DNA from 3 places in the Zhongshania borealis genome. Region 1 is predicted to be linked to each of the others. Evidence: predicted binding sites of a transcription regulator. Region 1 holds the regulator's gene; each other region holds the start of a gene.
What was found. Region 1 encodes sigma-54, which starts transcription at its own class of promoters, with help from an activator protein. Its sites were predicted from a motif close to TGGCACANNNNTTGCNNT; they were not measured.
Positions count from the first base shown of each region.

Region 1 (10,068 bases):
AGCTAGGCGGCTGGCGTCAACGCCAAGAATGCGGTCGCGAATAGCGGCGCGCAGCTCGTGTACCGTCATATCGCTGCTGTCGATGGCCAGCGAGGCTTCGACCACAATCGGCTCCAGTAACCGTGACTCAAGCTTAATTGCATCGGCCAGTGGCAGGGAGTCAGTTGTTAGCGGGTGGCGACGGCGTGTTTCGCTAAAGCGTTTGATGAGTTTGTCGTCTGCGGCATCGAGAAAAACTATTCGTAGGCGAGCATGTTGCTGAACTTGCTCGCAGAGCCCTTTGAAGCGCGCTAGGCCGTCTTGGGAATTGCGAGCGTCGATACAGACGGCAACTTGCTTGTGTACTTTGAGTGGGCTTTGGGAAAGCTCACGAACCAACTCTGGAAGCAGCGACACGGGAAGATTGTCGATCGCGTAAAAGCCCTCATCCTCGAGTTGGTGGAGCGCAGTACTTTTGCCTGATCCAGAGCGGCCGCTGAGAATGATGAGTTCCATACTAAGCTTGCAGAGCTCGGTCTAGCAGGGCTTGGTCGGAGCTTGCGCTGCGCAGGCCGCTGCGGAATTCTTCTTCATTAAACGCGGTGGCCAGTGCGCCCAACACTTTGAGGTGCTCGTCGTGCGCTTCTGCGGGAACGATAAGTGCAAATACGAGGTCGACGGGTTGGTCGTCAATAGCTTCAAAATCGATAGCTTGGTCGAGTTTGAGTAACATTCCGGTGATGGCGGTGCAGCGGCTGCTGCGGCAGTGCGGGATCGCTACTCCGTGACCAATGCCAGTACTGCCAAGGCGCTCTCTGGCAAGTAATTCATTAAATAATTCATCGGCGTCAAATTCACTGTTGTCAGCGCTAATGCCTGCCGAAATAAATTCGAGAAGTCGTTTTTTGCTCGTAATAGACGCACCGCTATGGGTGCGTCCTAAGGTAAGAATGGAATTGAGTATCATGGTTTCTTGCAACAGTGGGTTAGGTCAGGGGCCTTAGCGGCCCAGGGTTTTTTCTTTGTGCTTTATCAGTTGTCTATCGAGCTTGTCGGTCAAACTGTCGATTGCCGCGTACATATCCTCTGATTCACAAGTGGCAAATAAGTCGGCGCCGGCAACGTGCACAGTGGCTTCGGCTTTTTGGATCAGTTTTTCGACGGACAGAGTGACGTCGGTATTGGTGATGTTGTCAAAATGTCGTTGAAGTTTGCCGAGCTTAGTATTGACGTAATCGCGAAGAGACGGGGTGACGTCAACGTGATGACCACTAACAGTAATCTGCATATTTTGCTCCTTCATCGCTGAAAATAACTAGCGCCTCACGGCGCGTGTATGACGACAATGACCGTAACAGGGGCACTGCCACTATACCAGTCGTTTCCGCTCGTTAGAGGGCGGAATAACCAGTGATTCTCGATATTTTGCAATGGTGCGACGGGCGACTTGTATGCCCTGTTCACCCAGTAAATCGGTGATCTTGCTGTCGCTTAAGGGTTTGCGGGGATTTTCTGCCGCCACCAGTTTTTTGATTAGTGCACGAATGGCCGTAGATGAGCATTCGCCGCCGGTATCGGTAGATACATGGCTTGAAAAAAAGTATTTTAGTTCAAAAATACCGCGTGGCGTGTGCATGTATTTTTGTGTTGTTACGCGGGAAATAGTGGACTCGTGCATACCAACAGCTTCAGCAATATCGTGTAACACCAAGGGTTTCATTGCTTCGTCGCCGTACTCTAGGAAGCCGCGTTGGTATTCGACAATCTTAGTGGCGACTTTCATTAGAGTCTCATTGCGGCTAAGCAGACTTTTAATAAACCAGCGCGCTTCTTGCAAATTGTCGCGAATATAGTCGTTGTCACTGCTATTACTGCTCTTTCTGGCCAGCGCGGCGTAGTGCGCATTAATTTGAATTTTAGGTGCAATGTCGGGATTTAGCTCTACCAGCCAACGATCTTCTTTTTTGCTAACAAACACATCGGGAACAACATATTCGGTGTCGTCGGCACCAATGCTATCGCCGGGCGTTGGGTTGAGAGACTGAACCAGTTTTATAATGTCGCGGAGCTGTTCTTCCTTCAAACGGCAGCGGCGCATTATTTGGTTATAGTCGCGATTACCCAATTGCGCCATATATTGGCTAACAACAAGACGGGCTTCTTCAACTAGCGGTGTGTCTGGTGGTAGTTGCTTGAGTTGAATTAACAGGCATTCTTGCAAATCGCGCGCAGCTACGCCTGGCGGATCAAACTGCTGGATCAGATGTAAAATCGCATTAAATTCTTCGATTTCGATTTCGTCACTGGCAAAACCGTCTACGAGATCTTCGGCGCTTACCGTGAGTCGGCCGTTATCGTCAATGGCGTCGATGATGGCCTCGGCAATCAGTCGATCGATATCGGACAGGCGGCTAAGATTTAACTGCCAGCGCAAGTGGTCTTGTAGAGTATCTGCGCTGGAGTTGCGGTAATCGTTGCTGTAATCACTGTCCTCTGACGCCGAACCGCTGCCAGAACCACTGCTGGTGCCGCTGGACTGATAGACGTCGTCCCACTGGCTATCTACGGGTAAATCGTCGGGGATATCGCTGCGTTCGGCCCACTCAGTATCTGCCTCAGGCTGGGGGGCCTCGGTTTCTTGATCGCTACTTTTTTCGGCTTTCTTAGGTTCGGCAGAGGTGGGCTCGGTATTCACTTCAAAATCATCGCTGTCGTCGCTGATTTCGAGCAGGGGGTTAGAATCTAGTGCCGATTGAATTTCTTGCTGAAGATCGAGGGTGGAAAGTTGTAATAAGCGAATCGCCTGTTGCAGCTGGGGTGTCATTGTCAGGCTTTGACCGACTTTGAGCTGTAGCGATTGTTTCATAGGCAGTGTCTTCTACAACAAGAGAGTGGTAACACGAGCAAGCTGTTTTTGCCCTACCGGCAATAATTATGCCTCTCTCTCAGTGTAGTCGGGACAATCATTGCCTGCAATACCTGTGCCGATTCATTTGTTGGTTGTCGGCGTTATAAGGTGAATTTGTCACCGAGGTATATGTCTCGAACGATCTGATTATTTAGCACGGTATTGGCGTCGCCCTCGGCAACGATACGGCCTTCGCCGACGATATAAGCCTTATCGCATATATCGAGGGTTTCGCGAACATTGTGGTCAGTAATGAGTACGCCAATACCCCGAGCCTGCAAGTGTTTAACGATGTTTTGAATGTCATTTACAGAGATCGGGTCAACGCCGGCAAAGGGCTCATCCAATAGGATAAAACTGGGTTCTGTGGCCAGTGCTCTCGCTATTTCAACCCGGCGTCGTTCGCCGCCAGAAAGTGCCATTCCCATTGAGCTTCGAATATGTGTTATGTGGAATTCTTGCAGTAGCGACTCAAGTTTTTCTTTACGCTGCTTGCGATTGAGGTCGCTACGGGTCTCAAGAATCGCCATGATGTTATCGGCGACGGTTAATTTGCGAAATATTGAGGCCTCTTGTGGCAGATAGCCCACGCCATTTTTCGCGCGTCCGTTAATCGACAGTTTGGTAAGGTCGCGGTCGTCGAGACGTATGGTGCCGCGGTCGGCATTGACGATGCCCACAATCATGTAAAAACAGGTGGTTTTACCCGCGCCATTTGGACCTAGCAAGCCTACAATTTCGCCGCTGCTTATGGTGAGAGAGACATCTTTGATGATTTCGCGACCCTTATAGGCCTTGGCGAGATTACTTGCTTGCAAAACAGGCATGGTTAGCGCAATTCTCCGCTGAGGGCATTGTCTGGGGTCGGCTCACTAGCCTCATTCGCTTTGTTGCTTTCGGGCTGTTCGCTGTCGGGGATGGCTTGCGGTTGCAGCGTCATTTTTACGCGATTTTCTTTTTCGGTGGTGCCGCCGTCGGCGATCACCATTTGCTTGCGACCGCTATAAACCACGCGGTCACCAGAAATTTTGGAACCCTGGTGAGTAATTGACGCATTTTTTTCAAGAAGAATTTCTTCTTGCGCTAGGCTGTATTCAATCCGCTGGGCGCTGGCGATAACAACGCCTTCTTCGGCGCGAGGCTGCTGCTCGAAATAGGCGGGGCTGCCCTCCGCAACGACTTTTTCAACTTTACGATCCGATTCTATGATGGTCAGTTTGTCGGCGCGAATTTTCAGTGAACCTTGGCTCATGCTGACGTTGCCAACATAAACACCTTGGTTGTTCTCGTAAATAGCCCGGTCAGAGCTCAGGTTAATAGCCTGCTTACGATCGTCGGGTAAGCTTAGCGCTGAGCTGCTGATGGCGAACAGAAAGCTAGCTATTAGCGCGGCATTATATGGGGTCATAGTGGCCTTTTACCTGGTCGAGGAGTTCAACGCGTTCATTTTTCATACTGGCTTTAAGGCCAACGGAACGCGTTTTGCCATTGCGTAGCGATAGCGTTAATGGCTGGTCGGTAGTCACTTCGCTGCTATCCAAGTTTATTCTCAGTAATTCGGTACTGATTTGCGCTTGGCGAATTAAATCTTTGACAAGCACGGTGTCGAGTAAGGTCAGCTGTTCGCCGTCTTGAGAGAGCTTTCCTGCCTTGGCGCTGGCAGTCCACGGGCGCTGGTCAGCGATATTGCCGATATAAAATGGGTCTTGCAATGATATTGAGCCGTCGGAAATTAGTCGTTCAGCGCTGCTTGCGCGCCATTTGTAGGCAATTTCACCGTCCCGACTGTACTTAATGCCGTCGACTTGGCTTAAGTGGGAGTCGGCGTCGGGCATTGCCTCAAAGCGCTCGACAATGCTTAATTTGCCGCTTTCACTGTACTGGGTGAGGTAGACCACTGTGCCGGCCATTGCTGTAATGGCCGATAGCACAGAAAATACGGTGAATTTTATTTGTTTCATTTTAGAGGTATTGCTCCAAGGCATTATTGAGCTTGCCCTGCGCTTGCAGAATTAGCTCGCAAACCTCTCGAATAGCGCCACTGCCGCCGGCAGCGCGGGTTTGCCAGTCTGCGTGGCGGGCAACAAATTCATGACCGTTGGCAACGGTAATGCCAAGCCCAGCTTGGCGTATGGCCGATAAGTCCGGAAGGTCGTCGCCGACGTAGGCAATGTCTTTCATTTCGAGGCCGAGGTCGGCTCGCAATTCCTCAAGGGCAACCAGCTTGTCTTCGCGGCCCTGATAGATCAATTCAATTTTTAACTCACCGGCGCGGCGTTTTACCAATTCAGAGCAGCGGCCGGTGATAATAGCTGGCGTTATGCCGGCGTCACGCAATAGTTTGATGCCGAGCCCGTCAAGAATACTGAAGGCCTTCATTTCTTCGCCGCTATTGCCAAAGTACAGGCTGCCATTGGTCAACACGCCGTCGACATCCATCGCCAATAGTTTGATGGTTTTTGCTTTCTCAATCACGCTGTGCATATTTGTGGTGATTTCCCTAGGCAACGCCGGCTTTGAGCAGGTCGTGGGTGTGTATGACGCCAACAGGTTGGCCGCTGTCGTTTACGGCAACCAGTACCGTGATTTTATTGTCTTCCATAATACGCAGCGCTTCGGCAGCCATCATGCCGGGCTTAATGGTACGACAATTGCGGGTCATAATGTCATCGATAGGACATTGGTGTATATCGATACCGCGGTCTATGGCGCGGCGTAAGTCGCCATCGGTGAAAATGCCGGCTAGCACGCCATCTTGGTCAACGACGGTTGTCATCCCCAAGGTTTTACTGCTCATTTCCAGTAGGGCGCCGCTCAGCGCGCTGCCCAAAGTGATTTTGGGGATGCTGTCGCCTGTATGCATTATGCTGTCGATTTTTAATATGAGTCTCCGGCCCAATGCGCCTCCTGGATGCGATAGTGCGAAATCATTGGCGGTAAAGCCTCTCGCTTCGAGTAAGGCGATGGCCAGTGCGTCGCCCATTACCAAAGTAACGGTGGTGCTGGATGTTGGGGCGAGGTTAAGGGGGCATGCTTCCTCCGCCACGCCGACATTTAAGTGGACGTCTGCGGCGGTGGCGAGTTCGGAGTCGGGATTTCCTGTTAGCGCTATTACTGGCACTGCCAACAGTTTTAGTAGCGGCAAGATAGTAATTAGCTCACCAGTCGTGCCTGAGTTCGACAGTGCAATGACGACATCTCCCGCAGTGATCATTCCCAAGTCACCATGACTGGCTTCACCCGGGTGCACAAAAAAGGCCGGTGTGCCCGTGCTGGCAAGGGTGGCGGCAATTTTATTGCCGATATGGCCCGATTTCCCCATTCCGGTCACAACGACGCGGCCCTTGCATGCTAGTAAGATGTCGCAGGCTTTGCTAAAACTTTCGTCAATGCGGTCGGCGAGAACGGCTACGGCATCTCTTTCCATACCGATAACGCGCAGAGCAGAGCTAGTATATGATGTGCTATTGGTCACTCGGGATTACCTAGATTATTGAAATTGCCTGTTAAGCTTGGGCTAATGTTAGCTATGATAATTTCCAATGTGACAAAATAACAGGATTAGCTGTCCTTAGATGTGGGAGACATTCCCATAATTCGAGGTCGAAGCTTGCAGTTGGTAGTGATGTGCCGTGTTTAAACGGTTAAAAATTATTGAGGAAACGATATGTACAAGCGATTTTTTCTTGCCGCATTTATGGCGATTGGCATGCTGGCTCCGGCATATGCAGCAGAAAAGGGGCCTTATGAGGTTGTGGCCGACACGACACAAGAGCTGGTGAAGGTTATTGAAGAGGCGCGTAGTTATATCGATAAGGACCCTAAGCGCTTTACCTCTGAAGTACGCAGGATTATGGATGACGTGGTCGATTTCCAGAGCTTTGCTCGGGGCATAATGGGCAAGTATGGCAGTCGCCGCTATTACGAGAGTTTAAAAACCGATGCAGAGCGTGCTCAGTTTCGCGATCGGGTAATGCGCTTCACCAATAGCTTTAAAGATGGGCTGATCAATACCTATGCGCAGGGCTTGTTGGGATTTAATGGTAACCGCATCGAAGTTTCGCCGCTTGCAGACGATGTAGACCTGTCGGGCAGTGTGGGTGTACGCCAAGATATTTATGGTGAGCGCGCTAAGCCCTATCAAGTTATGTACACCGTTCGCCAGGGTTCAGATGGCAAATGGAAGCTGCGTAACGTGGTTATCGAAGGCTTAAATTTAGGGCGGATTTATCAAAATCAGTTTGATGCTGCGGTTAAGCAATACAATGGTGATATTGATAAAGTCATTGCCAACTGGACAGTTGCTCCCCAATCCGTGATGGAAGAACAGGCAGCAAAATAATTATTCTTTGCCTCGGTGGCAGGGTGAGTACGCTTTACCGGTATTCGCCTCGCCATGTGGACTGCAATTGCGTACAATTCCGCGCTTGATATCGCTAGTGATGAATACAGGCAGGATTGTCATGCAAACAGATCTTATTGAGCAACGCCTTTCCGAGCATTTTCCAGGGAGTGAGGTCGCGGTCAGTGGCGATGGCAGTCATTTTGACGTTCGCGTTGTGAGTGCTGCATTTTCCGGTTTACGCGCAGTTAAACGCCAGCAATTGGTCTATGCTGCGGTCAACGATTGGATACGCGACGGCTCGTTGCACGCTATTAATATTAAAGCTATTACCCCCGAGGAAGCTCAAGCCTGAGGCTGACGGGACTTTCCAGGAGATTGCATGGATAAGTTGCTTATACGCGGCTGCGGCCCTTTGGCCGGAGAGATTCGCGTGTCTGGTTCCAAAAATGCGGCATTGCCGATTCTTGCCGCTACCTTGTTGTCTAGCGAGCCGGTACTAATCCGCAATCTGCCACATTTGCACGATGTCACTACCATGATCGCGCTGTTGCGCAGTATGGGTACTGAGTTGATTGTCGATGAGCGACTCGGCGTTGAAATTAATGGTTCAACCACCACCGAAACAACGGCGCCCTATGAATTGGTGAAAACCATGCGTGCATCGATTTTGGTGTTGGGTCCCTTGTTAACGCATTTTGGGCACGCGAAAGTGTCTTTTCCTGGCGGCTGCGCCATCGGTAGTCGGCCAGTAGATCAACATCTGCGCGGCTTTGAGGCGATGGGTGCAATTATTGATATCGACGAAGGTTATATCACTGCGCGGGCACCGGAGGGTGGTTTAAAAGGCGCCCACGTCTTATTTGATATGGTTACCGTTGGCGGCACTGAGAACGTGATGATGGCGGCGGCGCTGGCCAAAGGTCGCACCGTACTAGAAAACGCCGCGCGCGAACCTGAAATTGTCGATTTGGCGAATTGCCTGATCGCTATGGGTGCCAAAATTACAGGTCATGGTACTGCGACAATTACCATCGACGGTGTTGAGCGCTTGCATGGCTGTACATACTCAGTTATGCCTGACCGCATTGAGGCGGGTACCTATTTAGTGGCGGCCGCGGCTAGTCGCGGTTCTATCCGCCTTCGGGATATTGGTCCTGAGACTTTAGAGGCCGTGCTGGTTAAATTGGAAGAGGCGGGCGCTAAGATCGAAAGTGGCGTTGACTGGATTACCCTCGACATGGAGGGGCGTCAGCCTAAAGCAGTTAATATTAAAACCATGCCCTATCCTGGCTTTCCAACTGATATGCAGGCCCAGTTTACGGCGATGAATACCGTGGCTGATGGCGTATCCCACGTCACAGAGACGATTTTTGAAAATCGTTTGATTCAAACCCATGAAATGAATCGCATGGGTGCCAAAATCACAATTGAAGGTAATACCGCTATGATTAAGGGTATTGATCGCCTTAAGGGTGCCCCGGTAATGGCCAGTGATTTACGTGCGTCAGCGAGCCTCGTTATTGCTGGTTTGGTTGCCGACGGTGAGACTTTGGTCGATAGAATTTATCACATCGATCGCGGTTATGAATGCATTGAGGAAAAGTTCCTCGCGCTTGGCGCCGATATTCGCCGAGTTGCTAACTAGAATTTATCCGTTCTTGGAGTTTACTTGTGGATCAGCCGGTTACGATCGCCCTCACCAAAGGGCGTATTCTTAAAGAAACCCTGCCCCTGCTAGCCGAAGCCGGTATTGTGCCGCTTGAGGATATAAGCAGTAGTCGCAAGCTGATTTTTGAAACCAATCACGCCCATATTCAACTAATTGTGATTCGGGGTACCGACGTGCCGACCTACGTTAAGTTGGGTTCGGCAGATATTGGGGTGGCGGGTAAAGATATGCTGCTGGAGTTGGGCGCGGCGGACATGTATGAGCCCCTCGACTTAAATATTGCTCGCTGCCGCTTAATGACGGCGGGTCGTGTTGGTGAGGCCTTGCCTCACGGCCGAGTTCGCGTTGCGACTAAATTCGTGAATGTTGCCCGCCGGCACTTTGCTGAGCGGGGTGTTCAGGTAGAGCTTATCAAGCTCTATGGTGCAATGGAGCTGGCGCCATTGATGAATTTGGCAGATTTGATTGTCGATATTGTCGATACCGGTAATACCCTGCGCGCCAATGGCATGGAGCCGCGAGATATGATCTCCGATGTTAGCTCGCGCCTGGTAGTTAACAAGGCTGCAATGAAGCGCAAGCACCAGAGTATTCAAGATATTATTGGCAAATTGACGGCCGCCGTGGAGGCTCGCCAAGCTGCATCGGAGACTGTGTGATGGCTGAAATCATTCGGCGCATGGATGCCGCAGAACCTGGTTTTGATGCGGCGTTGACGGCTTTACTCAACTGGGAGGCAACGACGAATCCGACTGTTTCCAACACGGTTGCAGAAGTCTTAGCGGCGATTCGCAATAACGGCGATACGGCGCTGCTTACCTATACCAAACAGTTTGATGGTGTGGACGCGGCAGCCGCCAGCGAGCTCGAAATTCCGCAAGCGCGTATGCAAGCCGCTTTGCAATCTATTCCAGCTGAAGTTCGCGATGCGCTTGAGAAAGCCGCCGATCGCATTCGCAGTTATCACCAGCATCAGCGCCAGGAGTCTTGGTCATATACTGAGGCGGATGGCACGGTGCTCGGTCAGCAAATTACGCCGCTCGAGCGGGTAGGATTATATGTGCCGGGCGGCAAGGCAACTTACCCTTCATCGGTATTAATGAATGCTATTCCTGCCAAGGTGGCGGGGGTGGATGAATTGATCATGGTGTCGCCAACTCCTAAGGG
Region 1 is NZ_BAABDM010000011.1:53,865-63,932, reverse strand. It holds gene rapZ (RNase adapter RapZ) at 1-495, opposite strand, end outside; gene ABD836_RS17740 (PTS sugar transporter subunit IIA) at 497-946, opposite strand; gene hpf (ribosome hibernation-promoting factor, HPF/YfiA family) at 980-1,267, opposite strand; gene ABD836_RS17730 (RNA polymerase factor sigma-54) at 1,349-2,845, opposite strand; gene lptB (LPS export ABC transporter ATP-binding protein) at 2,989-3,714, opposite strand; gene lptA (lipopolysaccharide transport periplasmic protein LptA) at 3,717-4,295, opposite strand; gene lptC (LPS export ABC transporter periplasmic protein LptC) at 4,282-4,848, opposite strand; gene ABD836_RS17710 (KdsC family phosphatase) at 4,850-5,371, opposite strand; gene ABD836_RS17705 (KpsF/GutQ family sugar-phosphate isomerase) at 5,388-6,362, opposite strand; gene ABD836_RS17700 (MlaC/ttg2D family ABC transporter substrate-binding protein) at 6,555-7,229, shown strand; gene ABD836_RS17695 (BolA family protein) at 7,351-7,584, shown strand; gene murA (UDP-N-acetylglucosamine 1-carboxyvinyltransferase) at 7,612-8,877, shown strand; gene hisG (ATP phosphoribosyltransferase) at 8,904-9,560, shown strand; gene hisD (histidinol dehydrogenase) at 9,560-10,068, shown strand, end outside.

Region 2 (10,068 bases), on a different contig from region 1:
CGCAATTGACCGGCGGTAAAATTGTCGTACACCCGACTCACCGAGGAAATACTGACCCCGGAACCAAGGGTAATGCCACCGAGCTGCTGGGGTATACGCGTGGCAAAGTCCACCTTTTGGCGGCTGTAGCCTTCAGTGTCGGCGTTGGCGATATTGTGACTGGTGGTGGCCAGCGCGCGCTGATTGGCGACCAGCGCCGACAGGGCATTACCTAGCATGTCACCCATGTTTTACCCCTTAATCATTTACAGCTTATCGGCAGATAAACTGAAATCTTGAATACGGCTAGTGTGGCTTTGGTTACTGAGCTGCTGGAGCTTGCTTTGCAGTGCAGCCCCCTCGCCGGTCATACCACTACCCTGTTGCTGTGTTTGCGGCTGCTGCGATGTTGGGCCCTGCAACTGCGCTGAAATCGATTCTGCCATGCCGATACCACCCTGATTTGAGAGCGTGACCGAGAGCTGGCTGTCGAGCATTTCTTCGTACATTTTGGTGCTTTCGTCAGAGAACAAACCACCCTCGGGTACACCAGCGCGCATGCTTTTCAGCATCATTTGCAAGAACAGCGCTTCAAATTGTTTGGCTACTGGATCAATGGCATCGGCCGAATTCTCAGTCGCCTCTTTGCGCAGCGCGGCCAGACCGGTGAAGTCGTGATAATTGCTACTGGTATTGATATCCATAACTACCGCCCCTTAGATCACAAGTAGCTCGGCACGCAGGGCACCGGCTTGGTCGAGGGCTTCAAGAATGGCGACCAAGTCGCTGGGCGCTGCGCCAACCTTATTAATGGCTTTCACGATTTCTTCTAGGGTTACGCCAGAGTCGAGTAAGAACATTCGCGAGCCGGTTTCTTGCACTTCGATGCTAGATTCCTGCGCGGCCACTGTTTGGCCGCCAGCGAAGGCGCCGGGCTGACTAATATCGACCCGCTCAGTGATTGAGACGGTTAGGGAACCGTGGGTCACTGCTGCGGGCATAACACGAACATTGCCGCCGATCACAATGGTGCCGGTACGCGAGTTAACCACCACCCGCGCAATGGCCTCGGCTGGGGTTATTTCTAAGGTCTCTAACATCGAAATAAACGTAACGCTGCGATCAGCATTGCTGGGGCCGAGTACCTTGACGGTAGCCGAGTCCAGCGCACTAGCCGTGCCAGCACCGAATTTGCTGTTAATTTCTTCAACTAGGCGATGCGCGGTGGTGAAATCGGCTTTTTTCAAATTGAGCATAATTTCGCCATTCGAGGCCATGGTGCTAGGCGCCGCACGCTCAATAATCGCCCCGTTGGGAATACGACCCGCACTGGGAATATTGACGGTGACTTTAGAGCCGTCGGCACCCGCCGCCCCTAAACCACCCACTAACAAACTGCCCTGCGCCACGGCGTAGACTTGGCCGTCGGCACCCATCATCGGCGCCATTAGCAAGCTCCCACCACGCAAGCTGGCGGCATTACCTATAGACGATACGGTGACGTCTAAGGTTTGGCCGGGCTTGGCAAAGGCTGGCAAACTGGCGTGCACAGTAACTGCCGCAACGTTTTTCAACTGGGGGCTGACGTTGTCGGGAATACGCACACCAAAACCGGTGAGCATATTGCGAATACTTTGAATAGTGAACTGCGCCTGGCTGGTCTGATCGCCGGTGCCGCTAAGACCGACCACCAAGCCGTAACCCACTAATTGGTTTTCGCGTACGCCGGCAACATTCACCAGATCTTTAACACGTTCGGCCTGCGCCAATGGCGCCCAGACCAATAGCGCAACGCTGCAAAAAGCAGCAATTTTGCGCAACACTAAATTTGTTTTATAAGACATTGCAGCCGTCCTCAAAAGGGTGACAATACAGACTGGAACAAACGTCCCAACCAACCCATGGAATTAGCGTCGGCTAGCGCACCTTTACCGCTATAGGTAATACGCGCATCGGCCACTTTATAAGACGGTATGGCATTGTCTGCGCCAATGTCTTCGGGGCGGATAATGCCCTTGATACGAATAAACTCTTCGCCTTGATTGATGGTGACCCACTTCTCGCCCCGCACCCGCAAGCTGCCATTGCGCAGCACTTCAGACACGGTCACGGTAATGCTACCGGTTAAGCTATTGCTCTGGGTACTACTGCCCTGCCCAGAAAAATCCTGGTCTGAAGAGACGCCGGTAGTGAGAATTGGCGTGCCGCCACTGGTCACGCCACGGCCTAACAAGGTCACGGTGGGCACAGAGATATTGCTCTCTTTGCCGGTCGCGGTGCTTGAGGATTTACTGGCGTCGGTTTTTTCTTCTAAGGTCACGGTGACAATATCACCAACCTGACGAGCCCGGCGGTCAACAAATAAGGTCATGCCGTAACCCGAGCGGTAAATAGAGCCCATATTTTTATCGTCATCCGCGGCCACTGGTGGCGCAGCAGATTCATAATCAGCGGACGCATCTTTAGCCGGAGCCGATGAACACGCCGACATTAGCGCGAGCACTAACATCGCCAATGTGGCGCGAAGCTGGGTGCTGTTCAATGTATGCTGAATGTTCATATGCTTTACCCTGCTAAAATCGCGAATTACAGATTATTATTCACGTACTGCATCATTTGGTCGCTGGTGGCGATGGCCTTAGAGTTCATCTCGTAGGCGCGCTGGGTTTCGATCATATTCACCAGCTCTTCCACTACGTTGACGTTTGAACCTTCAAGGGCGCCCTGTTGAATACTGCCGAGTCCACTCAGGCCTGGCGTACCGGTTTGTGGCGAGCCACTAGAGGCAGACTCCACATAGAGATTTTCACCGCGGGCTTGCAAGCCCGATGGATTGATAAAATCGGCCAATTGAAAACTGCCAACTTGCACTGGCGAAGCACTACCAGACAATACCGCGCTAACCACACCGTCTGAGCCAATAGTCACACTCAAGGTGCCCTCAGGAATTGTCATTCCGGGGTCAACAACGTTGCCGGTATTGGTGACGATCTGGCCCTGATCGTCGAGCTGAAATGAGCCGTCGCGGGTGTAGGCAATGCTGCCATCAGGCATTTGCACCTGAAAGAAACCCTTGCCTTCAATGGCCACATCCAAGGAGTTACTGGTCTGATTCAAGGTACCTTGCTGATGAATTTTTTCTGTAGACACAACCCGCACACCGGTACCCACATGCATACCGCTGGGTGAACGCGTTTGCTGCGACGTTTGGCCGCCGACTTGACGCATGTTTTGATAGAGCAAGTCTTCAAAAGACGCTCGGTCGCGTTTAAAACCAGTGGTGTTTGCGTTTGCAAGGTTGTTACTTACGACTTGCATCCGGGTTTGTTGGGCATCGAGACCGGTTTTAGCGACCCAAAGTGATGAATTCATAAATAACTCCTCATTATTCCATGCGCATTAAGCGGCTGCCGGTTTCTGCAACCGTTTCGGCAGTGCTCATTGTCTTGACTTGCATTTCAAATTGTCGCGCCAGTGAAATCATAGTGACCATGGCGTCGACGCTATTCACGTTTGATGCTTCTAGATTGCCAGAGCTAATGCGTATATCTGCAGACGTTGGCGCAACGCCACCGTCGCGCATGCGCATCAAACCGTCTTCGCCCTTTTGCAACTGATTTGGCGCGGCATCGACCAAGCGAATTCGGTCAACTGTTGCCAGCGATTCAGCGCCCTGACCTAGCGGCACAATGGAGACTGTTCCGTCTTCACCAATCATCAAGCTTTCGTGTTCGGGTATTGCCACTGGGCCACCGTCACCCATTACCGGCTGACCGGCGCCATTGAGCAGCATGCCGTCGCTGGTAATATGAAAATCACCACGGCGGCTATACGCTTCGCTACCGTCTGGGGCGGTGACCACAAACCAGCCTTTGTCACCGCGAATGGCAACGTCTAGCTGACGGCCAGTGGCCATAATCGAGCCCACTGAAAAGTCAGAGGTTTCGCCCTGATAGACCGAGTTATAACGCGTGGCCATGCCTGGACCTTCAACCTGCTGAGACAAGACATTCTGAAAATCGCCACGAAAACCCGCCGTGCTCACGTTCGCCAAATTGTTGGCGTTGGTGGTTTGGGCCAGCTGCGTATTCTTTGCCGCTGTCATGCCGAGATACAGTAATCTGTCCATAAAAACTCCCGATTAATGGCGACCGAGGCCGCCCTCAATTAACGGATATTGATAATTGCTTGGGTAACTTGGTCAGCGGTCGAAATCATCTGGGCGTTGGCCTGGAAATTCCGCTGGGCGGTTATCATCTCGACCAATTGTTCGGTGAGATCAACGTTCGAACTTTCTAGCGCGCCAGACTGCAGCAAACCAAAGTTAGATGTGCCCCCTTCGCCAATACGTGGGCTACCAGAGGCAAACGTCTCGGCCCAAGATGTATCGCCCTGCTGCTGCAAACCATTGGGGTTAGTGAAAATCGCCATAGCGACTTTACCCAACTGCGTCGCCTGACCGTTGGTATAGCGGGCGGAAACCACGCCAGATGAATCGACCTCAATGCCGGTTAAACGGCCGGTGGTAAAACCGTCTTGCTGAAGACTGTTCACACCGAAGTCAGCGCCATACTGCGTGCTAGAGGTAAAGTCGAATGACAAGTTCATGTCGGCAGAGCCAGTACCGGGATCAAAAGCCGGGTACGTAATTTGACCACTCGCCGGCGTTTGCAAGACACCGGCACTGGTAAAGCTCAAGGTGTTGGCTGTGCCCACGGCAACATCGTCAACATAAAGCGACTGATTCCAGGTGTTAGCTACCGCGTCCTTGGCAAAATACATGGTGGCGGTATGCTGGGTACCTAATGAGTCATACACTGTTAACGAGGTGGCGTGGTTATAACTGCTCGGGATGCTGGGATCGAGCGGTGTAATAGTGGGCGCCGTGGCGTTCGCGGGCAAATTAACACCAATTTCGGCAAGAGAGGTTTCCTGAGGAGCATTCTCATTCACTTCAAGCTGAAGATCAGTGAGTGAACCGGTCGAGAAATCACCGTTACCAGTTGGTTCAAAAACTTGCAAACGCTCTAAACTGTTGTTCACTACATAGCCGTCTGCATCGACGCTAAATGCACCCGAGCGGGTATAGGTCACACCGCTTGAGCCCTGCAGGGTAAAAAAGCCCTCGCCGCTCACGGCCAAATCAAGATTATTACCGGTAAAGTCGACATTGCCCTGGGAGAACTGCTGGGTAATCGCATTCACGCGCACCCCTGAACCCGGCGTTGTTTTCGCAACATCATTATTCGACGTTGCATAAACATCGGCAAAGGCAGTTCTAGAGCCCTTAAAGCCAGTGGTGTTGACGTTGGCAATATTGTGAGCAGTCACATCCAAATGCGATTGCGCTGCGTTTAAGCCACTAAGTGCGGTACTAAAGCTCATAATATAACTCCTGCAAAGGAAATAGTTTTGTCATTGTCTGAATAGCGCAATCGCAACTCAGCTAATCTCTTTAATGTCTGACAGACTCACGCTACCCATGCCCTGCACCTGAACCTGCGGACTACCGCCGCTTACCGGTACACTCACGCTAAGTACTTGGCTGCGCATTTCGGTGCTTAAGGCTTCTACGTTATTGCCATTTAAATAATTCGCTCGGATTTCGTAATTGCCTGGTGGTAAACGCTCGCCGTTCAAACCGATACCATTCCATTCAAAATTAGTGGTGCCTGCCGCTTGCGGACCCATTGGCACTTTGGCAATTACCTCGCCAGTGGGCGCCATAATTTCAATATCTAAGGCGGTGGTACTGGTGGCCAGATTAACTTGGCCTTGCACGCTGCCACTGCTCTGCAGGGATGCAACGCTCGACTCCACCAAAACGTCTTTACCAATCAACGCAGAAGAGTCCAAAAGCTGAGCGGAATACAAGGAGCCAGTCAGGGTACTGAGATTTTCATTCATCTCGCTGATGCCACTAACCGAGGTTAGCTGCGCCATTTGGCTAATAAATTCGGTGTTGTCCGTTGGTTTAAACGGGTCCTGAGATTTAAGCTGTTGCAGCATTAAGGTCATAAAATCGTCTTGATCTAATGACGAGGCATCTTTTTTTGCGGTGCTAGCAGCGTTTTGTAACTGCAATTGTTCAAGTGTGCGAATTTCCATTACTCAGACTCCTACTGCTGGCCAAGCTGCAGAGTGCGCAGCATCAGGGTTTTGGTGGTTGAGAAAACTTCGGCGTTATTCTGAAAAGAGCGCGACGCCGACATCATATTGGCCATCTCTTCCATGGTGTTTACGTTTGAGCCGTAGATATATCCGTCGATGTCTGCCTGCGGATGACCAGGCTCATAACGTTTCATAATTGGCGCATTACTTTCTACTACGCCAGATACCGCCACCCCCGCCACTTCGCGCTGTTGATCTAAAACAGTCGAGAACACAGTTTGCCGCGAACGGTAGGCCTCCGCCTCGCTGCCCGCCACCGATTCAGAGTTGGCCATATTGCTAGCCACGGTATTGAGCCGCATCATTTGCGCGTTCATCGCTGACGCGGCAATATCCAATGGATTAGCCATGATTTATCGACCTCCCTGCAGAATCGATTTAAGTCCGCTTAGGCGGTTACCTAAAAACTGTAATGTGGCTTGATAACGCATTGCGTTATCGGCAAATTCGGCTTGTTCAATATGCGTTTCTACTGTGTTGCCATCCAGCGATGGCTGGTAAGGCTGGCGAAACTTTAGCGACGCTGATAAGGCATCGGCGGCGCCATCGGCGCGGCGTTGATGGCCGGCGTTGGTCACCTTAAGCGACAGCATCGGCTGGTCACCGGCAGCGGCCGAATTGGATAAGGCCGTGCGGAAATCAATATCTTGAGCCTTGTAGCCAGGGGTATCGGCGTTAGCAATATTCGCGGCCAAGACTTCATTGCGCTTCTGCCGCAAAAACAGTGCTTGCTCGTGTATGCCTAGGGCTTTATCAAAATTAATCGCCATTTTCTTTCCGTGTTGCTAAAGTTATGCGCTTCGCTGCCGTTAAACGGATTAAGCAAGGAATCTCTGCTTTTCACCGCGTTTGCAATGGATCAACGCAAAGGCCGTGCCACATAATTTTATTGTTGTTTTTCAATACCTTAACAACCCATCCCAGCCCAGCCGCCAAAATAACGGCAAGACCTTGCCGCTAATCGGCAAAATTCCGGCAGGCCTTATCCGCTTTTCCATCATAAGCATGTAGTTTTAGCCTCGGCGCATTTACTTATAGGCTGGCACAGGCATTGCAGAGATTGGCTTACCGACAAATCTTTGACGTGAGCAATTGTTATGAGTCGACTTTCCGCCGCAAACAAAAAAGCCGCTCTGAGCCACACCCTTGTGCTCGGCGCCGCGCTTTGCCTGTTTAGCTGCGCAAGCGCCGCGTCATCAGAGAGTCACAGTCGAATTGCGGCTACCGCCGAAGCCTATATTGCTTCTCGCCACCCTTGGCAGCAGCTGAGCACCAAGATTACTGTTCAAAATCTTGACCCCCGTACACAGCTCAGTCGATGCCCAGCAAAGCTCGAGGCCTTTTTGTCCAACGGCGCGCGAATCAAACGCCGCACTACCGTCGGCGTGCGCTGCACTGCCGGCGCTAAGCCCTGGAAGATTTATTTACCGGTCACCGTAGAAGCCTTCGCTAAAGTCATGGTTACCAAGCATCCGATTGCCCCCGGCAGCACAATTACCGCTAGGGATGTCAGTTGGGGAAAACGTGATATCACCACCCTCGGTTACGGTTATTTACAATCATTAGGGGATCAAGGCGGCTACCAAAGCCGACGCAGCATTGCCCAAGGCGCAGTCCTCACCCCGAATATGGTCTCCGCGAGTAGCATTATTAATAAGGGGCAACGGGTTCAGCTGACCAGCAACGACGGCCCGGTCAGTGTCAGTATGATGGGAATTGCCCTGCAAGACGGAGCATTAGGCAAGCGAATTTTGGTTAAAAACCTGAATTCTGGCAAGCGTTTAGAGGGCGTGGTTGCTTCAGATAACCAAGTGCTCCTAAATTAGCACCACTGTGCTCTATGCTACTTAGGATAAATGACAATTCGTGCTAAAGTTTTAGAAGATAGTGCCGATATAACAGGCGAACGCTATTTAAAGAGGATGTAACAATGGTTGACCGTATCGATGGCTCATCGCTGAGTCAGGCCCGCAAGCTAGACAGTGGGCGTACCGGTGCCAGCAAATCAGAAGGCGCCGAAGCCAGTACCGCAGCTGCCAGCACCGCGAAAGCGTCAACAGTGGATACCCCACTGCTTGAGCGCACCCGCGATCAGGTAAATAGCAGCGACGGCATAGACCGCCAAAAGGTTGAAGCGATTAAAACCGCTATTCGCAATGGCGAATTTAATATCGACGCCAATAAAGTGGCGGCCGCGCTAGTCAATATGGAAGCCCTAACAGGCAGCTAATATGAACGATGAGCTGAGCGAAGTACTACAAAGTATTCACAGCGAAGCCCTGCGCTTAGAAACGCTGCTGGCCGACGAAGCGCTTATTTTAAAAGAGGCCAGAGAGCCAGAGCGCCTGGAAGCACTCGCGCAGCAAAAAATGGATTTAGTGCAAAACCTTGAATTGCTAGAATTGCGCCGCAGTCAGCTGCTCAGCAGTGGCAATATTCAAGACGAAGCGCTTTGGCAAGAAGCCTTAGGCGTACTTAGTCGCTGCCAAGACATGAACAATCAGTCTGGAGCCAGCATTAGCACCCAAGCCCGCTACGGCAAACGCGCACTAGATATCCTTGGCGCAACGAACAATGAGGTCCCGCTCTACAGTCCCGGCGGCGAGACCAATAGCACTCTTGGCGGCCAACGCCTTGGCAAAGCGTAAACGCCAAGCCATTCCCTAACCCTCAGCTAATAAAGACTTTTCCATATAAAGGTGGTTATCCAATACACCGTTATAGGTTTTATTACGCTTCACAATGTTAAAGCCCATCTGTTGATACAAGCGCAAAGCGCCAACATTCAATTCTGCAACATCTAAACTCAGTACCGAATATCCCAATGTTTGGGCTCGCGCAGCCATGAAGTTAATAAGCTTTGCGGCAATGCCTTTGCCTCGCCAATCTGGGTCTACGACGATATGACATAAGTAATAACAACCTTTGCGAGGTGGTTTAACCAAGCGCAGCTCAAATAACAGGCCTTTTAAAATTCCCCGCCAGCCATACTGGCTAAATATCGCCTTGGCATTCCCTATAAAGGTCGCATCGTGACTTGGTTTGTCGAATCCGCCGATGGTCGCGATCACCCTCCCGCCATCTTCATATACAAAGTGGTGGCGATGGCTGAACATAGTGGCTGTTTTGGCAAATTCAGTGGCTAAGAAGTCGCTAATATGGGGACCATGCGCCTGATTAAATATATGTTCAAAGGCCACCGGTCCAGACAAAAACACCAATGCAGTGGCCGCTGCACTGTCAGCACTCTGCGCCGCTCTTATGCTCATGTATTCACCCTCGAATTTTTATTTCACCATAGCCAATTTGGCTTTATATACCATACTTCATATGTGCACTCGGGTGATTCGGCTTATCGGCGGTATGCATGACCATGAAAAAGCACTATGCTGAAATTCGAGATATTCTGCACAATAGTTTTTAGCCCAGCCGTATTCAACCTGCCACTTATTAAACAGCGTAACTTAAGCTATAAACAATTAAAGAGTGTAGCAATGACCAATAGCCAATCTGCACAACTTGTTATTTTCGGCGGCACCGGCGACCTCGCCCTGCGTAAACTGCAGCCCGCACTGTATAAATTACAGCGCGAAGGCTTTTTAAATAATGTCTGTTCTATTATTGCATTGGGTCGCGCTGACCGCAGTAGCGAAGACTACCGCGAGCTGGTAAAAACCAAAATGCGCGAATTTCTGCCCGCGCATTTTTGGGACGATCAACACTGGCATAAGTTTGCCGCCAAACTCAGCTACGTCAGCTTAGACGTAAATACTCTCAAAGACTATCACCAGTTGAGCGAGGCGATTCACGACCACGCCGACGCGACCACTGTTTTTTATTTAGCCACCGCGTCAACTCTATACAATAGTATTTGCCGCAATTTACACAGTATCGGCATTGTGAATGAGCACTCGCGGG
Region 2 is NZ_BAABDM010000001.1:135,401-145,468, reverse strand. It holds gene flgK (flagellar hook-associated protein FlgK) at 1-227, opposite strand, end outside; gene ABD836_RS00725 (rod-binding protein) at 246-683, opposite strand; gene ABD836_RS00720 (flagellar basal body P-ring protein FlgI) at 696-1,823, opposite strand; gene flgH (flagellar basal body L-ring protein FlgH) at 1,835-2,539, opposite strand; gene flgG (flagellar basal-body rod protein FlgG) at 2,566-3,351, opposite strand; gene ABD836_RS00705 (flagellar basal body rod protein FlgF) at 3,365-4,108, opposite strand; gene flgE (flagellar hook protein FlgE) at 4,147-5,364, opposite strand; gene ABD836_RS00695 (flagellar hook assembly protein FlgD) at 5,422-6,087, opposite strand; gene flgC (flagellar basal body rod protein FlgC) at 6,099-6,500, opposite strand; gene flgB (flagellar basal body rod protein FlgB) at 6,504-6,920, opposite strand; gene flgA (flagellar basal body P-ring formation chaperone FlgA) at 7,248-7,976, shown strand; gene flgM (flagellar biosynthesis anti-sigma factor FlgM) at 8,081-8,380, shown strand; gene ABD836_RS00670 (flagella synthesis protein FlgN) at 8,382-8,798, shown strand; gene ABD836_RS00665 (GNAT family N-acetyltransferase) at 8,814-9,419, opposite strand; gene zwf (glucose-6-phosphate dehydrogenase) at 9,645-10,068, shown strand, end outside.
Region 2: flgA (flagellar basal body P-ring formation chaperone FlgA) is a predicted target of sigma-54. The motif match lies at 7,191-7,208, and genes of this name have one in related genera.

Region 3 (10,068 bases), on a different contig from region 1:
CGGCGTCGACGCTGGCAGTACAGGCGCTGAACCAGTGGATTTAGCCGCCACGAGCGGTTCAGCGGTTTCGGCTAAATCTGCGCTCCAGGCTGGCAACGCCACTACCGTAGCAATTCCGGCCAGTACACAATATCGCTTAGCCAAATACGCTATCATCCCCGACGCTCACGCTCTTCCTGGCCCACAACCTCGGTAAGCATAATCCCGAATTTATCCTTAACTACAACGATTTCGCCACGCGCCACGAGTGTATCGTTCACCAGCACATCAAGCGGCGTACCGGCGGCACGATCTAATTCAATAATGGCGCCCTGGCTAAGCTCGCGAATATCGCGAATACTCATTTTAGTTCGGCCAACTTCCACGGCGACATTAACGCTGACATCCATAATCATGTCGAGGCTCATATCATTACTCATGCGTCCACTCCCCGTGCTACTACCTGCTGCTGGCTTTGTTTGCTGCGCGCTAGTGTGTTCATTTAATTCCTTAATCTCTGCGGCGCTTACCGCCTCGTTTTGACTTGCGGCTGCTGCCGCTGGCTCTTGATCATTGACGTCGTCTGTCATACGTCCTCCTTAGCGCTGGGTCCGTTTCTTCGGCACCGGACCTTCGAGTTTCACCGCTAAATTGCCTTGATGACTGCCAAAGCGACCGCGCATAAAGGGTTTGCCGTCTACTTCTAAAATCAATTCATCTGGCGACGGTAAATCGATAATATCTCCAACCTTAAGCCCCGCGACTTTTTTCAAGCTAAGCTTGGTGTGCGCTAACACCGCCACTAATTCAATTGGTGCAGACTCAAGTCCCTCCAGCAATCGATCTCGCCAATCATCACTCGACGGTTTGCCTTTGCTCTTGGCCGGATCTCCCAGACTGTCGCGTACCGCATCAATGGCGCTCCACGGCACAATAGACCAAAGACCACCGGTAAACTCACCGATTGTTACAGTAAATCGTGTCGCTACAAGGGAGTCTGCCTCGCTGATGCTATCGAGCATGCGTGGATCATTATATTGGGCGGCAATTGTCGGCGGGATTTTAACGACTGATTTCCAAGCACTGGCAATATCGGGAAGCAAGGCGGTATTCAGCATTTCCATAAAACTGAATTCGGAAACTGACAAAGCCTCTCGATCACCCTGCTGACTTGCTCCAGAGCCACCAAAATAGCGATCGACCAACTGAAAAACCAAGTCGGACTCAAACGCCAAATACAAACTGGCACTCATCGGCAACCCCTGCACTACCGATAAACTGCAGGGTGCCGACAGAGTATTGACCATTTCCTCGAACTTCATCACCGAAATTTTATCGGTTTGTACTGAACTCACGGCCGATACAAATTCCTGCATTCGATCTCTGGTCGCGCCGGCGAATTGCGACTGAATCAAAGATAGCGCGGGAATAAGGCGCTGTACCGCATAATCTTGGCGAGCAAGGTTGTACTTGCCTTTCCCGGCAGTGTTCTCTTCCTCGCCGGCCATCAGCGCTTCGAGTTCTTCCGGATCGAGTACATCGGTCACGTCATCAACCTCACTGCACTACGAATTTGGTGAAATACACCGCGTCAACGCCGCCTTTACCAGATTCAGCTATTAAGACGCCGTTAATCACCGCCATCGCCTCTTCCTGAATTTTCTGACGCTGCTCTACCGTGGCAATTGCCTCGCGATCCAATTTACTAAGGAACAGTAATATATCGTTTCGTATTCGGGGTTCGTATTGTTCAACGCGGTTAAAAGTATCGTCGCGGCGCGACATTAACTCGATCTCAATCATTAAAAAGCGCATTCCACGCTCGTTTTGCAAATTCACCACAAAGGACGGCGACAAACTGTAATACTCCGGGGCCTTCAGGGCTGGGCTAGCTGCGGCCATCATTTCACCTTCGGCGCCCGTTGGCATCGGCACCGGCGCGGAGCTTTTCATAAAGAACCAAGTGCCACCAACCGCAGCCAAGAGCAAGACAACAACCCCGACAATTAAGATAATCTTAGATTTCATAATCTGTTTCCAACAATCCGTATAGTGACAACATAGCTATAATCAAGGCAAAAGCAAGGCTTGTGCCAATGAAAATTGTACTTTGAAATCAGACACTTAATATAGTTACAAATGCCTATGACAAAACTTTGGCAGCCCGTTGCCGGTATTCAGGCGCAATTTAGCCACCAGTGTCACTCAGTGACCACCAATTAGCACCTCACTTACTGTTATAATTCATGAAATGCATCAAGGAGATAGTCTAATGACAGTTGCTTCAGCACGACACATATTAGTTAAAACCGAACAAGAAGCGAAAGATCTTAAAGCTAAAATCGCGAAAGGCGGAGATTTTGGTGAATTGGCGAAAAAGCATTCCGATTGCCCATCGGGCAAACAGGGTGGCGACCTCGGCGAATTTCGCCCCGGCCAGATGGTAAAACCCTTTGACGACGTGGTTTTTAAAGAAGCCGTTTTAGAAGTACACGGCCCAGTCAAAACCCAGTTTGGCTACCACTTGATCCAAACTATTTACCGCAACTAACGGCATCTGTGGCGAGGGGTGTTATTCTGCGCCCATCTCGCCAATGAGCAATACAGTATGTTCGCACTATCCTCAGGTAACTTCTGTTTAGCCAAGTAGCCACGGCATACTTGGGAGTTCCTTGAGCTGCTAAACTGCATCCCCAGAATTCCCTGTCATCGCGCGATAACAATAGCTACCTTTCTAAAAATCACCTCCTAAGTGCTGACAAATAAAAAGCCCCGCATTCATTCCTGAGTACAGGGCAATTTGCCAATCTATTAAGTAACCGTATCAACAATTATTCATACAAAAACTGCATGCCATTAATTGTTATTGAGAACACCAAAAACTAAATATGATCATAGGAAATAACTATTTTATCACCAGACGTCGGTATAGCCTCCCCATAGAACACTATGGAGACTTCTTCGCTGCCATATAGCACATCAAATCCATCATTATGACTTGCATCCCTAGTAACGGCTGCGCCGTTTACAGTGACACTTACTGAGTCCGGTTTGGGCGGAAAATCTAGTTTAAAGCTACTAGCTAAACCCGTCGCTGTTTGAATTATCTGGTCATACATCACTGCCCACGCAGTTGACGGCGCGCAAATAGAGGATGAGCTCCCGCCCGTAACAGCAGCAATTTCTCTGAAATGCGCGCCACCATCTGCACTACCACCTTCCCCTGAGCACGTGGAATCTGGCGTGTAGCTAGGATATGGGTCATTGAAGGTTGGCCGCACTACGTTCGAGGGTCCTGTAATAGAAAAGTATGTTGCGCCGCTATCAGTAAAGATTTGTTTATAGGTATCGAAATCACGCGGGCTGTATCCACTACCGTAAACGCCTGATGGTAAAGACTCACCTACAGACTCATTCTCGGGTTCGTCCGAGACGAAAACCACGATATTTGGTGCCGTTTCACGATCGAAGCCAGTCAAATCTACTTTATCTGCGCAATAGAAACCTGTCTCTGTTGCGCTACCTGATGTACCTGGCCGAGCGATACCATCGTAATCGTCACCCCATTGATTTTTGCCGTCCGGTGTTGTCGGCGAGATAAAATTCGTCGATGCATCATCTGGCAGGGTTAATAACTCATCACAATTTCCGCCATCTGTCGTTGTTACTGCCAAACGAAAATCAAGTCCTGCATTATTAAGACTGTCAAAAAATTGATCTACTCCATTTCCGAGATTGTCTTGCTCCTGCCCCATAGAACCGGAATTATCAATAACCCACAAAATATCCGCCGCATTATTTAGATCTTCTACCTGCGTAAAGGTTTGGCTGGCAGAAACAAAGGTGTTAACGGCTGAAATTGATGTCACCGCAGTACCGTTATTCACATCACCGTAAACCGCTTTGACCTGATCGGCAAAATTCGTCGAGTACACCCCTACCCATGTGTACAAGTTTTGACCGATTTCCCAAAAAGCAAGGGACACCCTGAACTCTCTTCCGCTGTTGCTACCTACAGGAAGCACTGAAATATCCGCGTCTGAACCGAGCTCAGCTAGCAATACATTACGGATATCAGCACTGCTACGGCCACCTGAAATATACTCAACATCTAAAACTACGATCGCAACGGCGGCCTCAATACCTTCTATGCTTCGGTTTACCAACTGATTCACACTTGCGCCGTCCTCGACCAATACATTGGTAACCAAGGACACTTTGTCGTCAACCACATCGCTTTGATTATTCGACGAATCAGATTCCGCGCGCGCAACGGCGGTTTCCGCAATCTCCGATTCCGAAACCACCATGCCAAAACCGGCATAGTCCAATTCCTCATCATCTAAAAGTAATGAGGGCCGGCTATCTCCAACCTCTTTGGTTTTCTCAGCGTCAATATCGCCGTACAAGGCCATTTTCGCTTTTTCACTGGCTATAGCAGCATCTACTGACGGGGTATTGCTTTTACTACTGTTTTCAAAACACGCAGTCATACTCAGCACTGAGAAGCTCAGCACCGAAGCAACAAAAATCTTCGGGAAATACATAACGACACTCCAAATTGTCTAATTTTGCTGCCAATCCTTAGCAAGCTATACCAACATCATTGGCAACATATTTATACTTTGCGCTCGAAGAAGCGCAGATCGTATGAAAGCACAAATGCCCTCATACGTAAATTCCAATATAACGCTTCAGCGAGACGGTATATTGGCCAGTGCAGTCGACTCCGGGCTCGCGAAATTATTCAGATAGGAAATCATGGCGCGTGCAGATTCCCGCTGGTACTCGGGTGTGATGACACCATGAAAGTGATAAGACAAACGTAAACACGCCGTACCAAGCTCAACCGTCAGTGCTCGCGCATTCGGATTGGATGCTGGCAACAGCACATTCACCGCCGCCATTAAAGTTTCAACTTGACCACCTAAATGCTCAATGGTGAGTTCTAGCGCCTTGCTGCTTTCATCACTGGCCATCGCGCCAAGAATCAACATTCGCCCCACCGGCTTACTATTGTGAAAATCGGCAACCGCCTCAGTAATTTTGTACACCATTTCTTGCCACGTCAGCTCCCCTAATTGCTGCACAGCCGCCTCGACATGCTCCTCTAGTTTTATCAGATAACGTCGCGTCAGCTCATTCAATACCGCGTAGGGAGTCGGAAAAAAATGGTAAATACTCGTTCGAGTATACGCCAGTCGCTCGGCAAGCTCTGGGATGGAAAAGCCGGAAATCCCCTTAGCAAGCAATACCTGTTCGGCCTCCGCGAGAATTTTCTCAAAGCGGGCTTTGCCACGCAGCTGCTGCGGCGCTCGGGCCTCGGATGGCAATGTATGTGGACTATTCATGCCTAAACACTATCACTTGACAGTCAAAACGTACATAAGTATGTTAATGACACATCCTAGCATTAGTATGCAAATTGAGCTCGCTGGCCACACATCAATAACAAGGCTAAATATCAGCGGCGTTCTCAGCGTACAAGTCTAAAAATAATAAGAGCAATACCCAAGGCGAGATCAGCACCCTTGCTGGCAGCACCGATCTTGAGGATTATAAAATGAGCATTATTCGCGACCCACTGCGCCGTTTCTCTTTCATACTCGCCATCACAGCTGGCCTCGCCGCATGTGGCGGGGGCAGTTCAGGCGAGCCTCAGGGCGCTGTTAATACACCACCGATAGAAAATGGCGAGGACAATACATTCGCCAGCACCGAAGCATTTTTTGCTCAACGAATTTCAGTTCGCATGGATTACTGTCGCAACTGCCATATTCCCGGCGGTATCGCCGACACTGACGACGGCAAACTATTTATGCTGGCGAGCAGCAGCAACAGCGATTACATCAACACCTTTGAGGCATGGCAGGCACTTGATAAAGGTGTCGCGACAAATCGCCTTTTAACCATGAATTCAGATCAATCTCTAGCCCACAGCGGCGGTAAAAATTGGCCTGTCGGCAGCACCGCCTACCAAGAAATGACGAGTTTATTAAACTGTTGGGCCAATCCATCGAGCTGCGTATTGCAAAGCGGTGGCGCCGTACCGGAGGAATTACCTCTGCTCGGCAGTCGACGTGCCGCGCATCGCTGGTCAGAATTTTGCGAGAATCAAAGTGACGACGCCATTCTTCCACCGGATCCCCGCAGCTTAATTCAGCCTGGCGTTAATCAAGGTAAGGTAGTATTTTTTAATGCCTATTGGCAGGATTGCCACGCCAATCTGCCAGCGGAGGAGCAGCAGGCAAAAACCTGCGGCGAATACCGAAGCCGCCGTGATCGCGGCCTGCAATTTTTAATCGACGAATTGCCGGTAGGCGAAGTCTCAGCCGAAGAATTTGATAATACTTGGCAGAAATGGGGTTTAGACGCCCGGCCCGATAATTTTGAAGAGCTGTATACCCTACGCTATGGGATGAATTACGCGCCCTTTGACAACCCCTACCCACGCAATGGCGAAGACCCCAACCAAAGCAATGGCGGCTCCGGCCAATTGCCTTTAGGCCTGCGCCAAAATAAAGACGCCAACGGAAATTGGACTGGCACCATCGGCAGCGCAGCCTGTTTTCTTTGCCACGGCGGACAGGTTGGCGACCCACGCCAAGGCGAAAGCGTGCACATCGGTATGAACAATATCGGCTCCGGCAATAATAATTACGATGTACTCATGTCGGGCAAAGACGCCTCGCCTTTTAGTGGCCTAGCCCTAGCCGAAGACGCCCTGCCACCACTCGATATAAATGCGGTCTTTAATATTGGTATCAAACAACGTGGCCAAAACAATGCGGTAGGCGCCTTTGAGTTTTTAATCACACTGCTCGATTACGACTCCCTAGGTGTAAACCCAAACCCCTTAAAAACCATAACCGGGGGCAGCGCTCAGGGTGTAATGGATGTAGCGCACCCCCTTGCCCACACCCAAGACACACCGCCTTGGTGGAATATGGGCATGCGCCCTCGCAAGTTTTTTGACGCAGGGATTTCGAATGACAGCACACGAATCATTATGGCTGCGGGTCCGGGCGAACTTAATGAAATATTTTCTCAAGACGGTGTGCCCTATCGCACTCGCATCGAATTGTGGGACCAGGATCTAGAAGCCTATTTCCTATCACTAGAATCGCCAGAATACCCCGGCGCGGTAAATACTAGCCTCGCAGAGCAAGGCGCCATTTTATTCCACAACAAAGACTTGTGGGCAGAAGAAGCCAATGCCGATAGCCCCAAACCCCTTGGCGGCAATGGCTCCTGCGCCTCCTGCCACGGCGTATATTCACCGCGATTTGCCAACGATATTAACTTCCTAGAATCGCCGGTTTTAGAGGGTGTGGCCGGACATATCTCGCCCCTGAACGTCATTAACACCGACCGTGCCCGCTCCGACATGCTCACCCCCACACTGCGTAAGGGCTGGGACACCACATACTGGGGATACACCGACGGTGTCGAGGGTTGGGTGGCACCAGAGAACAAAGACCCACTAAGCGAAGCGCTAGACGACTTGTTGCCCATTGAGAGCCGCCCCCAAGGCCTGTGCGGTTGGGAGAAGGACGTCATCGGCTATCAAGCGCCGCCCTTATACGGTATTTGGGCCACGGCGCCCTACTTCCACAATGGTTCAGTGCCAACCCTGGCGCAGTTGCTAGACTCCAGCAAACGACCTGCAATTTGGCAGCGCAAAATACAGCAAGACGGCCCAGTGAAGGGCTTTGATCAAAGCATGGCCGCTTACGACCACAACGCCGTTGGCTGGCAACACGACGAGCTAGTGTGCGCAGATATGCCAGGCAATCCCCTAAGCAACTGCAACCCGGTAGACGACAAAGGGCCATCTTTAACCCAGCTTGCACAAAGCTATTTGAATAGCACACTGAGCTGGGCAGGATTAATCAGCATTCCTGATCCGAGCCCTGATGCCTTCGATAAACGGCTTATTTACGACAGCCGTATTTTGGGTAACGGCAATGGCGGTCACAACTTTACCGATGCACTAAACGACGCAGAGCGCAAAGCGATTATCGAGTACCTGAAAACGCTTTAGCACCTTCCCCTAAAATTAAAAAAGCCCACTCAAAGAATGAGTGGGCTTTTCGGTTTAGCTCAAACTAAGTGGCCTTGCTTGCTAGACCGCTTCAATTTCGATCAGAACTTCACCCGGCGTTACACGATCACCTTTCTTCACAAAGATATCGACAACTTTACCTGCTATCGGTGCTTGTACCTCGGCCTCCATTTTCATGGCCTCGGTCACTAGCACTGCCTGACCCAACTTAACAATATCACCGACAGCGACCAGCACTTCTACAATATTGCCCGGCATATTAGTACTAACATGGCCCGGCTTGCTGGCAGAGCTGCGGCTACCGCCACCCTCGGCCTTGTATTCGTTGAGTGCTTCGAACACCACTTCTTCTGGCATGCCATCTAAGGTCATGTAGATATGACGCTTACCAGTGCCCTTAACCCCAACACCGGTAATCGCAACTTGATAGCTTTCACCATGTACGTCAATGACAAACTCTGTCGGCGCACCGCCCTCAGTCACGGGCCGTGATCCGCCCTGACCAATCGGCTCCAAGACTTCCGGTACTAGCGTGCCAGCTTCGCGTTCCGATAAGAATGTACGACCGAGGTCTGGGAACATTGCAAAGGTGAGGACGTCTTCCTCTGACTTGGCTAAAGCACCAATATCCTCACGTAGTTTTTTTAGTTCAGGCGATATTAGGTCCGCAGGACGCACATCAATCACATCCTCACTACCAATGGCCAGAGCTCGAAGATCTTTATCTACCGCCGCAGGCGCCGCACCATAATGGCCTTGCAAATAGCGTTTCACCTCATTGGTAATCGTGGTGTAACGCTTGTCAGCAAGAATATTCATTACCGCTTGAGTGCCGACAATTTGCGAGGTCGGCGTGACCAAGGGAGGATACCCAAGGTCTTTACGCACCGCAGGGATTTCAGCGAACACATCGCCAATGCGGTGTAAGGCACCCTGCTCTTTTAGCTGATTCGCCAAATTCGACATCATGCCGCCAGGCACTTGGTTAATCTGCACGCCCACATCTTCGCGGGTAAATTCGCTTTCGAACTGGTGGTATTTTTTGCGCACTTCCCACAACTGAGTCGCAATACTTTGCAGAGCCGGCAAATCTAAACCGCTGTCGCGGTCAGTGCCTTTAAGCGCCGCAACCATGGTTTCAGTAGCAGGATGGCTGGTGCCATTCGCGAATGCCGACATTGCGGTATCGATAATATCGATCCCCGCCTCGACTGCTTTCAGCTGGCACAATCCAGCTAAGCCGGAGGTCATGTGAGAGTGCAGCGCCAGCGGTACGCTGACTTCTTGTTTAAGTGCCGCTATTAGCTCCGAGGTCGCACTGGGCGTGAGCAATCCAGCCATATCTTTTATGGCAATAGAATCCACGCCCATGTTCACCATGTCTCGCGCTTGCTGAACAAATTTGGCCGTTGTGTGCACAGGGCTGGTGGTATAGCAGATTGTACCTTGCGCGTGTTTACCTGATTTTTTGACCGCGCCAACAGCCGTTTCAATATTGCGCACATCGTTCATCGCATCAAAAACGCGGAAAATATCCATGCCGTTTTCAGCTGATTTTTTAATAAACGCCTCCACAACATCATCGGCGTAGTGGCGGTAGCCCAAAAGATTCTGACCGCGTACCAGCATTTGCAGCTTGGTGTTGGGCAAGGCTTCACGCAATTTACGCAAACGCTCCCAAGGATCCTCCTTCAAAAACCGCACACAGGCGTCAAAGGTTGCGCCGCCCCAGACTTCCAGCGACCAAAACCCAATCGCATCTAACTCGGCGCAAACGGGCAGCATATCTTCAGTGCGCATGCGCGTGGCGATGAGTGATTGGTGGCCATCGCGCAAGGCAACATCAGTGATTAGAACAGGTTTAGCTTGGCTCATGATCAATATCCTTTAAGCGTTATAGGCCGGCGTGGGCGGCAATTGCGGCGGCCACAGCCAGTGCAATATCTTCGGGGCGGGTTTTATCCGAGTACTGCGTTAACTCGGGGTGACTTTCAACAAAGCTGGTATCGAAATTCGCAGCGCGA
Region 3 is NZ_BAABDM010000001.1:1,331,171-1,341,238, forward strand. It holds gene fliO (flagellar biosynthetic protein FliO) at 1-156, opposite strand, end outside; gene fliN (flagellar motor switch protein FliN) at 153-569, opposite strand; gene ABD836_RS06270 (flagellar motor switch protein FliM) at 579-1,526, opposite strand; gene ABD836_RS06275 (flagellar basal body-associated FliL family protein) at 1,537-2,007, opposite strand; gene ABD836_RS06280 (peptidylprolyl isomerase) at 2,252-2,530, shown strand; gene ABD836_RS06285 (vWA domain-containing protein) at 2,862-4,526, opposite strand; gene ABD836_RS06290 (TetR/AcrR family transcriptional regulator) at 4,674-5,330, opposite strand; gene roxC (putative rubber dioxygenase RoxC) at 5,543-8,023, shown strand; gene oadA (sodium-extruding oxaloacetate decarboxylase subunit alpha) at 8,105-9,919, opposite strand; gene ABD836_RS06305 (acetyl-CoA carboxylase biotin carboxylase subunit) at 9,939-10,068, opposite strand, start outside.
Region 3: ABD836_RS06275 (flagellar basal body-associated FliL family protein) is a predicted target of sigma-54. The motif match lies at 2,058-2,075, and genes of this name have one in related genera.